DNA from 3 places in the Gilliamella sp. B3482 genome. Region 2 is predicted to be linked to each of the others. Evidence: riboswitches for the same ligand, from Rfam matches in the RefSeq annotation. Region 2 holds a riboswitch; each other region holds the start of a gene.

Region 1 (3,287 bases), on a different contig from region 2:
TGCATCTTTTTTGGTGGGGGTTGGATAGATAGGGCCAATACCTAGATAATCGACTAGTTGCCAAGGAACGCGCTCAAGTTGCGAATAATTAGAGACTGAAAGCCCTATCCATTTATCTTCTCCAATTAATCGTCGTGCAACTTCGACAGGTAGATCGCTTTGTCCAACATGAACACCATCGGCATCGACAGCTAAAGCTATATCAATATGATCATTAATCAATAGTGGAACTTGAGTGTCGATTAATACTTCTTTTAAAGCTTGGGCGGCTTTATACCAATTTCTACCTGAATATTCTTGTTCTGAACGTAATTGAACGGCAGTAACACCATTTTCAACTGCAAACTTAGTGGTATTAACCATACCATTTATGCCATCACAAAGTACTGGATCAAGTACTAAATAGAGTGTTAAATCAAGTTGCTTCTTCATCAAAAATCCTTATTTGTGGTGAAAAGAGAAAGTTGGTCAATAATTGACATAGCAAAAGTACCTAGCCCTTGCTGTTTATTAGCGAGTTCACCCGCTTTTTTCATCATAAAGCAGGCTGAAGCAGTAGCCTTTAAATGATCTTCAGAACTTGCAATCAATGCTGCCACAATCGCAGATAATGAACAACCAGTACCAGTTACTTGTGTTAGCGCGATATCACCCCCAACAATGCTATAAACCTGCTCACCATCTGTGACATAATCGGTCTCACCTGTTATTGCAACAATGGTTTGATATTTCTTGGCTAATAGCATTGCCGCATTTAATGCAGAATCAGTAGAATCCAGTCCATCAGGCCCTTTTGATGATGATTGTTGACCACTTAATGCTAGAATTTCTGAAGCATTTCCTCGAATAACTGTCGGTTTAAATGTTAATAATTGCTTAGCAATTTCAGTACGATATTTCAATGCTGCTCCAACTGCGACAGGATCTAATACCCAAGGAGTTTGATTAGCTTTTGCGGCGGCTAGTAACATGCTTTTAGCGCTATGACTATTGATCGTGCCAATATTAATTAACAAACCATTTGCAATGGCAACAAAGTTCTCAACTTCTTGCTCAGCTACCACCATCGCTGGTGAAGCCCCAATCGCCAAAAGAACGTTAGCAGTGTAATTTTGTACCACATCATTGGTAATACAATGGATTAAAGGTCGCTTCTGATGAACTTGCCCAATAAAAGGAATGGCATCCTGATTTGAAAATAATTTAATGACCGACATATTCTTTCCTTATCTAATAAATAATATTAAGGGAAGAATGTGTCAAAAGCGGTAATTAAGACAGAGACTTCCCTACGCTGGCATGATCCAGATCAGGTTCAACGGGTAAATTCTCAGTTTTTTGCTCTAACAAAAAACACCCCGAGTCTAAATAACAAATTTGGATAAAATTGAATCTATTATGAACTGAGTTTAAAAATTAAACAAGTTATTGTAATAATCTTTCTATATCACTAATGGCTCGTCTATCCGGTAAGAAAATTATTAAATGATCGCCATCTTCAATCATTAAATCCGTATTTACTATAATTACATCTTCACCACGAACCACGGCACCAATCGTAGCACCTGAAGGTAATTTTAAACTGTTAATATTTTTACCGACTAATTTTGAATTTTCCGCTTCACCACGAGCAACTACTTCGACAATTTCCGATTCACCTTGGCGTAATGAGACAACTTTAACTACCCCCGTTTGCCTAACATGGCTTAGTAGTTCTGAAATAGTGGCATGTTGTGGTGAAATCGCGATATCAATAACACTATCGTTAATCAATTCTAAGTAGGCTTGTCGCTGGATAAGAACGATGACTTTTTTTGCCCCCATTCTTTTTGCTAGCATAGATGACATAATATTGGCTTCATCATCGCTAGTGACCGCCACAAACAGATCGGTTAACTCGACTTGCTCTTGCGATAATAATTCTTGGTCTGATGATTCACCATGTAACACGGTGGTATTAACTAACTGCTCAGCTATTAATTCAGCTTTTTCTGCATTACGTTCAATCAACTTAACTTGATAATCATTCTCTAAACGTTTAGCTAAAGCAATGGCAACGCCACCACCACCGCTAATAATAATACGTTTATAAGGTTTTTCTAGCCTTTGTAGTTCACTGGTTACTGCTTTAATATTGAGGGGAGGGGTAATAAAATAAACCATGTCTCCAGCTTCAATTAAAGTCGAACCTATTGGGCGAATAAAACGATTTTGACGATAAATAGCAACAACACGTGCTTCGACATGTGGTAAATGCTCTTTAAGTTCGGATAGTTCGCTCCCCACTAACGCACCACCGTAATAAGCGGTTACAGCAACCAAACAGACACGATTATCATAAAACGAAGCAAACTGTAAAGCACCAGGATATTGAACTAATTGGCTAATATGATTTGTAATTAAGTTTTCAGGAGCAATAATATGATCGATGTTGATACAATCTTTATTGAAGAATGGGTATCTTTCATCGTTATATTCAGGAGCACGGATTCTAGCAACTTTTTGTGGAATATTAAACATCACATGCCCAATCTGACAAGCCATCATATTTACTTCATCAGAATTAGTAACGGCAACTAACATATCGGCTGATTCCGCGCCAGCACTCTCTAATACTTGTGGGTAAGATGATTTACCGCAAATGACTTGTAAATCAAAACGCTCTTGCAAAGATTGCAATTTATCATGATCTTCATCAACGACAGTCACATCGTTCTGCTTTTCAGTTACTAGATATTCAGCAAGTGCACTACCAGTTTGGCCTGCACCAAGAATGATAATTTTCATAATAAACCTATTATAATCAGAAGGCCTCAAGCTAACTCATTATTAGAACAATAGAGCTCATATCAATTAAAGCCGTTTGATATTGTTTAGTAATAATCGCAATCTTATTTTAGATTATACAAAACCGATTGCGTCATAAACCTTCTTCAACGTAGGCTCTGCTTTAGCGCGAGCTTTTTGGGCTCCTTCTTGCATAATTGAAAGAAGATAATTTTCATCATCTCGATATTGATGATATTTTGCTTGTAAACCGGTTAACATCTCGATAACTTGATTCGCCACCTCGGTTTTTAGATGACCATACATTTTGCCTTCAAACTCTTTTTCAAGTTCAGCAATTGGCTTACCTGTAATACCTGTCAAAATATCTAACAAATTTGAAACACCGGCTTTGTTTTTTGAATCATAACGTACAACAGGTGGTTCGTCTGAATCGGTCATTGCACGTTTAATCTTCTTCTCGACATCTTTCGGATTCTCAAGTAAACCAATAACATTGT
Region 2 (3,287 bases):
TCAAATTTCCTGACTCTAAGGCAAATCGCCAAATAGCAATAAGTGCCGAGCTTAAAATAATGAGTATTAAGCTCGCTGCACTCATTCCGGGTAATAACGATTTAAATTTCAACATTGGCGATACGGATCTATTTACTAATTGCCGATTGCCATTCTCGAATCCAAGCTTTTTGATGTTTTTCAATCTCTGCTGGCTCAAATTCTAACGATTTATTGACCGAATTAATTTGCGCAAAGGCATTAGGTAGATCCGTTTTGATAATCGGATACATCACATTTTTCTCAGCAAATTGGTGTTGGACTTCAGGTGTCAGCAAATAACGTAAAAATTGGCGCGCTAGGTCAATTTCTTGACTGTATTTAATAATTCCGGCTACTTCAACTTGACGATAGTGCCCTTCATCAAAAATAGCTGCTTCGTAGTGATGCTCGTTTTCATTAATGATATGTGCCACTGGCGATGTACTGTAACTAAGTACAAAATCCGCTTCGCCTTTTAAAAACATACCATAAGCTTCGCTCCAACCTTTGGTGACCGTCACCGTATTTTTAGCGATTTGTTGCCACGCTTCTGCTGCTTTATCTCCATAAACTTTTTTTACCCAAAATAGTAAACCAAGTCCTGGTGTACTGGTTCTTGGATCTTGGTAGATGATTTTCCAACCGGCTTTATTTTCAACCAGTTCATGTAAAGAATGAGGTGGATTTTTGACTTTGTTATTATTGTAGATAAAAGCAAAATAACCAAAATCATAAGGCATAAAACTATCATCCCACCAATTGGTGTTGAGATTGTCGGGTTTAGCGATTTGATGAGGAATAAGAATATTCGCTTGTTTGGCTTGCTCTAATAGGTTGTTATCTAACCCTAAAATAACATCCGCATTCGTTTTATCGCCTTCAAGGCGAATACGATTTAAAACTGACACACCATCACCTAATGTCACAACCTCAAGTTGGCAATTGCACTGGGCTTCAAACCCTTTTTTGATTGCCTCGCCGGGTCCCCATTGTGACATAAATGAATTATAGCTATAAACCGTCAAAGTGGGCAGTTCTGCATTGACTAATGGGCTAAAAAGTGAAAATAGAAAAATAACAGGTAGTAAAAAGTTTTTACGAAACATTTTGCCTCCAAAGAAATAGGTAAAAGACAAAAGGTTTGAGCAGATATAATAACTCAAATCCCTCCGCTGGCATTATCCAGTTCAGGTTCGACGAGTTATGTCAGTCAATCTGACACTCTCAGCCCACTAGGGCACCCCGTTGAGAACGGTATTAGTTTAGAGGCTGAAGGTATAATTGTAAATAGTTACCCTCAACGGTTGCCTGCAAACTTATCTACGATTTTGGAAGAGAATAACTGCCCTTGATCAATCTGATAGCTTGATAAAATTCTCGCTTAGCCCCATTTTTAATCGGAAAATCGATTTCTCGCTCATGTAAGGGGTGAGTGAGTTTTGCATATTCATCCAAAAGGATATTTTCACCATAATTATCATACTATTTTGTCAATTGTGAATCTGATTTCTTGTAGATGGCCTTGAGCAAACATCAAAGTTGAAAAGAGCAAAAGGATATTGATAATCAGGTAGTTAAATAAATTTCGGCACCTGTTTTCTCTTTATTTTTTTATCTATTTTATAATTAAGTTAATAAATTACATCTAAATAAAAAAATTTTCATTTATAAAAGAATCAGCTATTTACTTGTCCTTAACTAATCCCACAGTGACAATTTATCAATTTATCAGTATTATATTGGGCATTTTATTTTAATCGATTAGGTTCAGTGTGAATATTCAACAACTATTAACACAACGTGTTTCTCAAGCAATGATTATGGCGGGTGCTGATAAAAACTGCGACGCTTTAATCAAGCAATCAGCTAAAGCCCAATTTGGTGACTACCAAGCAAATGGTATCATGTCTACCGCTAAAAAATTGGGAATGCCGCCACGAGCATTAGCTGAAAAAGTTTTACAACATCTTGATATTGATGATATTGCCGATAAAATCGAGATCGCCGGTCCTGGTTTTATTAATATTTTTTTAAAAGATAGTTGGATTGCTGAACAAAACGAAGTCGCGCTAAATAGTGATAAACTGAATATTACTTTACCAGCCAAACCACAAACTATTGTGGTTGATTACTCTGCACCAAACGTAGCAAAAGAGATGCACGTCGGCCATTTACGCTCAACTATTATTGGTGATGCTAGTGTCCGAGTATTAAGCTTTCTTGGTCATAATGTTATCCGTGCCAACCATGTTGGTGATTGGGGAACCCAATTTGGGATGTTAATCGCCTATCTTGAAAAAATGGAAAACGAACATGCCAATGACATGGAACTTTCAGATTTAGAATCGTTCTATCGTGCAGCTAAAAAACATTATGACGAAGACGAAGCCTTTGCCGAAAAAGCCCGTAATTATGTCGTAAAACTTCAAGGTGGTGACCAATATTGCCGTGAAATGTGGCGAAAACTGGTGGATATCACCATGACACAAAACATTGCCACATATAAACGCCTTAATGTCACCTTATCGGTTGAAGATACAATGGGCGAAAGCATCTATAACAGTATGCTACCAGGCATTGTTGCCGATCTAAAACAGAAAAAATTAGCGGTTGAAAGTGACGGTGCCATCGTCGTATTTCTAGATGAATATAAAAATAAAGAAGGCGAACCAATGGGCGTTATTATCCAAAAACGTGATGGTGGCTATCTTTATGCAACAACCGACATTGCCTGTGTAAAATATCGTTACGAAACACTCCATGCTGAACGTATTTTATATTATACCGATTCACGTCAACACCAACATCTAGAACAAGTTTGGGATATCGTGCATAAAGCAAAATATGTACCAGAATCCTTAAAACTTGAACACCACATGTTTGGTATGATGTTAGGTAAAGACGGCAAGCCGTTTAAGACTCGCTCAGGTGATACCGTAAAATTAAATGACCTGCTTGACGAAGCAACAGAGCGTGCAGAAGCACTCATTAAAAGTAAAAATCCCGATCTTTCTCCAACAGAACTTGCCAAAGTGATTGATGCAGTAGCGATTGGCGCAGTGAAATATGCCGACCTATCCAAAAATCGTACCACCGATTATGTTTTTGATTGGGATAACATGTTGTCATTTGAAGGCAATACTGCACCATATCTACAATATGCCTATACACGCGTACTGTCGGTGTTTAGAAAATCAAATATCAACGAAGATAGCTTAACTGGTAATATCAATTTAGGCACGGATAAAGAGCGAACATTAGCAATT
Region 3 (3,287 bases), on a different contig from region 2:
CAATGGGATTGGGAAAAAGTGATTCGTCCTGAAGATCGCAATCTTGCTTATTTAAAACAGACGGTAGAGAAGATTTATAGTGCTATTAAGGCTACAGAAAAAGTGGTTTCAGAAAAATATCATCTTTCTTGTTTTTTACCAGAGTCGATCACTTTTATGGATAGTGAACAGTTATTAAAACGTTATCCTAATTTATCACCAAAAGAGCGCGAAAATGCGATTACTAAGGAGTTAGGCGCAGTATTTTTAATCGGTATTGGTGGTGATTTGTCAAATAAAGAAAAACACGATGTGCGCGCCCCTGATTATGATGATTGGAGTAGCGATAATGAGATGGGTTCTAAAGGATTAAATGGTGATATTTTAGTTTGGAATCCAGTTTTAAATAGTGGTTTTGAAATTTCGTCAATGGGTATTCGCGTCGATCCTGAGACGTTAAAGCGTCAATTAAAATTAACCAATAATGAAGATCGTCTGCAATATGCTTGGCATAAGGCATTAGCTAATGGTGATTTTTTACAGACAATTGGTGGAGGGATTGGACAATCTCGACTAACTATGTTGCTTTTACAACAACATCATATTGGGCAAGTCCAAGCAAGTGTTTGGGATGATGTAACCAAGCAAAACTATCAACAACTTTTATAATTCATGCTCAGCATGTTTTATCTAAACTGGTAAAACATGCTGTTTACTAGTCACTTTTATCCAATGCCATTTGCCAAAAATTTATTTCCAATTGCGTCGCTTGCTTAAATATTTGGCTTAATTGTTTAAATCGGTTTTCACTGATATTAAGTAATTGTCCTTCTATCCAAGCAATTTCTTTCTGTACTGCTTGTTGAAACTCCTTACTAGCATACATCTCAATCCAAGAGCGATATGGGTTGTTTTCGTTCCAACCTTGAATCCAATTGGCAATCATGCCATAACCAATTAAACAGGGTGCCATTGCTATGTGTATATCTAATATATCGCCGTGTAATCCTATATCAAGCACATAACGTGTATAATCGCTATTGGCTTTGGCTTCCTTTAATGTGCTTAGTTCATATTCAGATATGTGCCATTTTTGGCAATATTCAATATGCAGATCGAGTTCAACTTCAACAATGGTTTTTAAGCTATCTAATGATTGCCGAATTTGAGCAATGTCGTGACTTTTATATACTGCAAGTCCCCAAGCTCGGGAAAAGTTGATTAAAAAAAGATAATCTTGTTTCAGGTAGTATTGAAAGCAGGTTAAGTCTAATGTGCCTTTTCCTAATTGTTGAACAAAATCATGTTGAATATAGTGTTTCCACTCGCTTGATTCAATCAGTGAGTTAAATGATGGCATAATGACTCCTTTTTGACAAATTCGCTATAAGGAGTTAAACAGATTTCTATAATAGACGTGTTTTAAACTCCCTTCGTCGGTATTAACCGAATCAGGTTCAACGGGTATAATCTCAGCCTATAGCACCCCGGTTAAACAAATTATAAAATTTATAAAATGGTTACTTAAATTTTCGTTTATTCTGCTTTTTGTTCAGTTTCCTGAGATTCTGTAGAAGTCGGCTCTGGAGTTTGAACTTTTTCTACTGGTGCCGAAGCTGGCGTTTGAACTGGAGCGTTACTAGGGCTGTAGCACTCGACGGGTTGTGGTGTGATTTCAACAGGTGTTTCAGGCTCATCTTTAACTGATTTTGATGATGGTGCACGAATATAAACAATGCTTTGTTTACCTCGATCACATGATCCAACGATTTTACCTTCAATATTTTGTTCATCTTGAGGAACAAGTTTTAATTGGAAGCTATTTTCATTAACACCGTTATTTTTAATTTTTTCGGCGATATTTGCACTAATTTCGTCACAATTGGACGCAGATGCAATAACTGGGAGACCTAATAATAACACTACTGCTAACTTTTTCATGATCTTTCCTTAAGATTATCGAGTAACTGATGCATTATAAAACGATTGTTTAAACTGTCCATATCGTTTTGAATAACGCTGCAAATAAATTTTATCAATAGATTTGAAAAAGCTAGCTTAGTATAGATTTTTTAGTTAATTCTGCTCTTGGTGTTGGTTTTCAAGTAATTTTAATTTATCTAGAACCCATGAGCGAATATCGGATAATTCGGCTTCAGATAATTGATTTACAAAGTCTCTTTTTGCGTGGAGTTGTTTGCGATCTTCTTCAGTCAAAACCACACCTTTTAAATTTAATAATACCTCTTTACGGTACATTGAGTAGATAAAATCTTTTATCAAATCATCGGAAAGATTAATATCAGCCATGGTGATTTCCTTATTTTATAAAACTCATTTGTTAATCATCAAATTTAGTTAATCTTTGTATAAATAACATTCTGATAGATTTTGAAGATGAATCCAGCCTAAAAAATAAGCTGACTTTTACTATAGTTTAATCACTATTAGATAACAATAGTAAATCGATAAATTAGATTAATCGATTAAATTATTCACTTTATTATTTGATAAGTATTTAACAAACCTGTTGATAACTCCATAACAATATAATAATTAATAAGTTATATGCAAGGTTAATTTTTAATCTTCTCTGATTTCTCAATTTTTGAGTAACAATTATCTAGCCTATTTCACAAAAATTGTGATTATAAAAAAATACAGCATATATTATGCTGTATAAAGAAAATATAAGGGAGTTAAAACAAGAATTTATAAAGCAGTAATAAACGCGGTTAAACCAAATAATACCCCTGGAAAATTAGCTATTGCAATTGGCCAATCCTTTTTTTGTCGTAATAAGCCATAACAGACCCATAATGAGCAGTTAATTGCTGCCGCTAAAGGTTGAGTTGGATTAGCTTTAAATCCATGAAGATTGTCGATAATTTGTGGGATATACGATACGTACATTCCTAATGATGCAAGTGTTGCGATAACACCCAAATAGTGAAAAGCTTTTGGAGAAAGATTCAAAATCAGCCTACCTGCTTATATATGAAAGGAGCAAATAATCTAACATATATAGCAAGTGAGTTAAATATTGGTGTACCGTGGTTTCAGATAATATTTTGTAAATAAAATGATAAGATTTTTTATGTGAATCTGTTTTAAGTAATCGGATATGGTTTTTAATAATAAATGTTATTGCTACGAATGCCTTATATCAAACGCAAATTGTTATATCATATAATGTAGCTAATAAGGCATAAAAACCGCGATTTTTTGATAGTTTTGTAATTATTTAGCTGAGATTCAATCCAATAATGAGATTTGAAGTTTACCGATTAACTCTGCCTTGTTTGTCT

Evidence for each region. Region 2 has a riboswitch for thiamine pyrophosphate ahead of thiB (thiamine ABC transporter substrate binding subunit). Riboswitches for the same ligand answer to the same signal wherever they lie in the genome.
Region 1: it holds a riboswitch for thiamine pyrophosphate, as region 2 does, so the genes downstream of both, thiM (hydroxyethylthiazole kinase) here and thiB (thiamine ABC transporter substrate binding subunit) in region 2, are expected to answer to the same signal.
Region 3: it holds a riboswitch for thiamine pyrophosphate, as region 2 does, so the genes downstream of both, tenA (thiaminase II) here and thiB (thiamine ABC transporter substrate binding subunit) in region 2, are expected to answer to the same signal.

What each region holds. Positions count from the first base shown of each region.
Region 1 is NZ_JAFNNL010000002.1:199,922-203,208, forward strand. Features, by position in the region: gene thiE (thiamine phosphate synthase) at 1-432, opposite strand, end outside; gene thiM (hydroxyethylthiazole kinase) at 432-1,217, opposite strand; TPP riboswitch at 1,270-1,371, opposite strand; gene trkA (Trk system potassium transporter TrkA) at 1,426-2,787, opposite strand; gene trpS (tryptophan--tRNA ligase) at 2,902-3,287, opposite strand, start outside.
Region 2 is NZ_JAFNNL010000001.1:98,670-101,956, forward strand. Features, by position in the region: gene thiP (thiamine/thiamine pyrophosphate ABC transporter permease) at 1-115, opposite strand, end outside; gene thiB (thiamine ABC transporter substrate binding subunit) at 129-1,127, opposite strand; TPP riboswitch at 1,168-1,276, opposite strand; gene argS (arginine--tRNA ligase) at 1,794-3,287, shown strand, end outside.
Region 3 is NZ_JAFNNL010000006.1:62,571-65,857, forward strand. Features, by position in the region: gene asnA (aspartate--ammonia ligase) at 1-648, shown strand, start outside; gene tenA (thiaminase II) at 695-1,339, opposite strand; TPP riboswitch at 1,391-1,479, opposite strand; gene J3U18_RS09975 (DUF1161 domain-containing protein) at 1,516-1,920, opposite strand; gene J3U18_RS09980 (hypothetical protein) at 2,056-2,289, opposite strand; gene J3U18_RS09985 (SemiSWEET family transporter) at 2,692-2,955, opposite strand.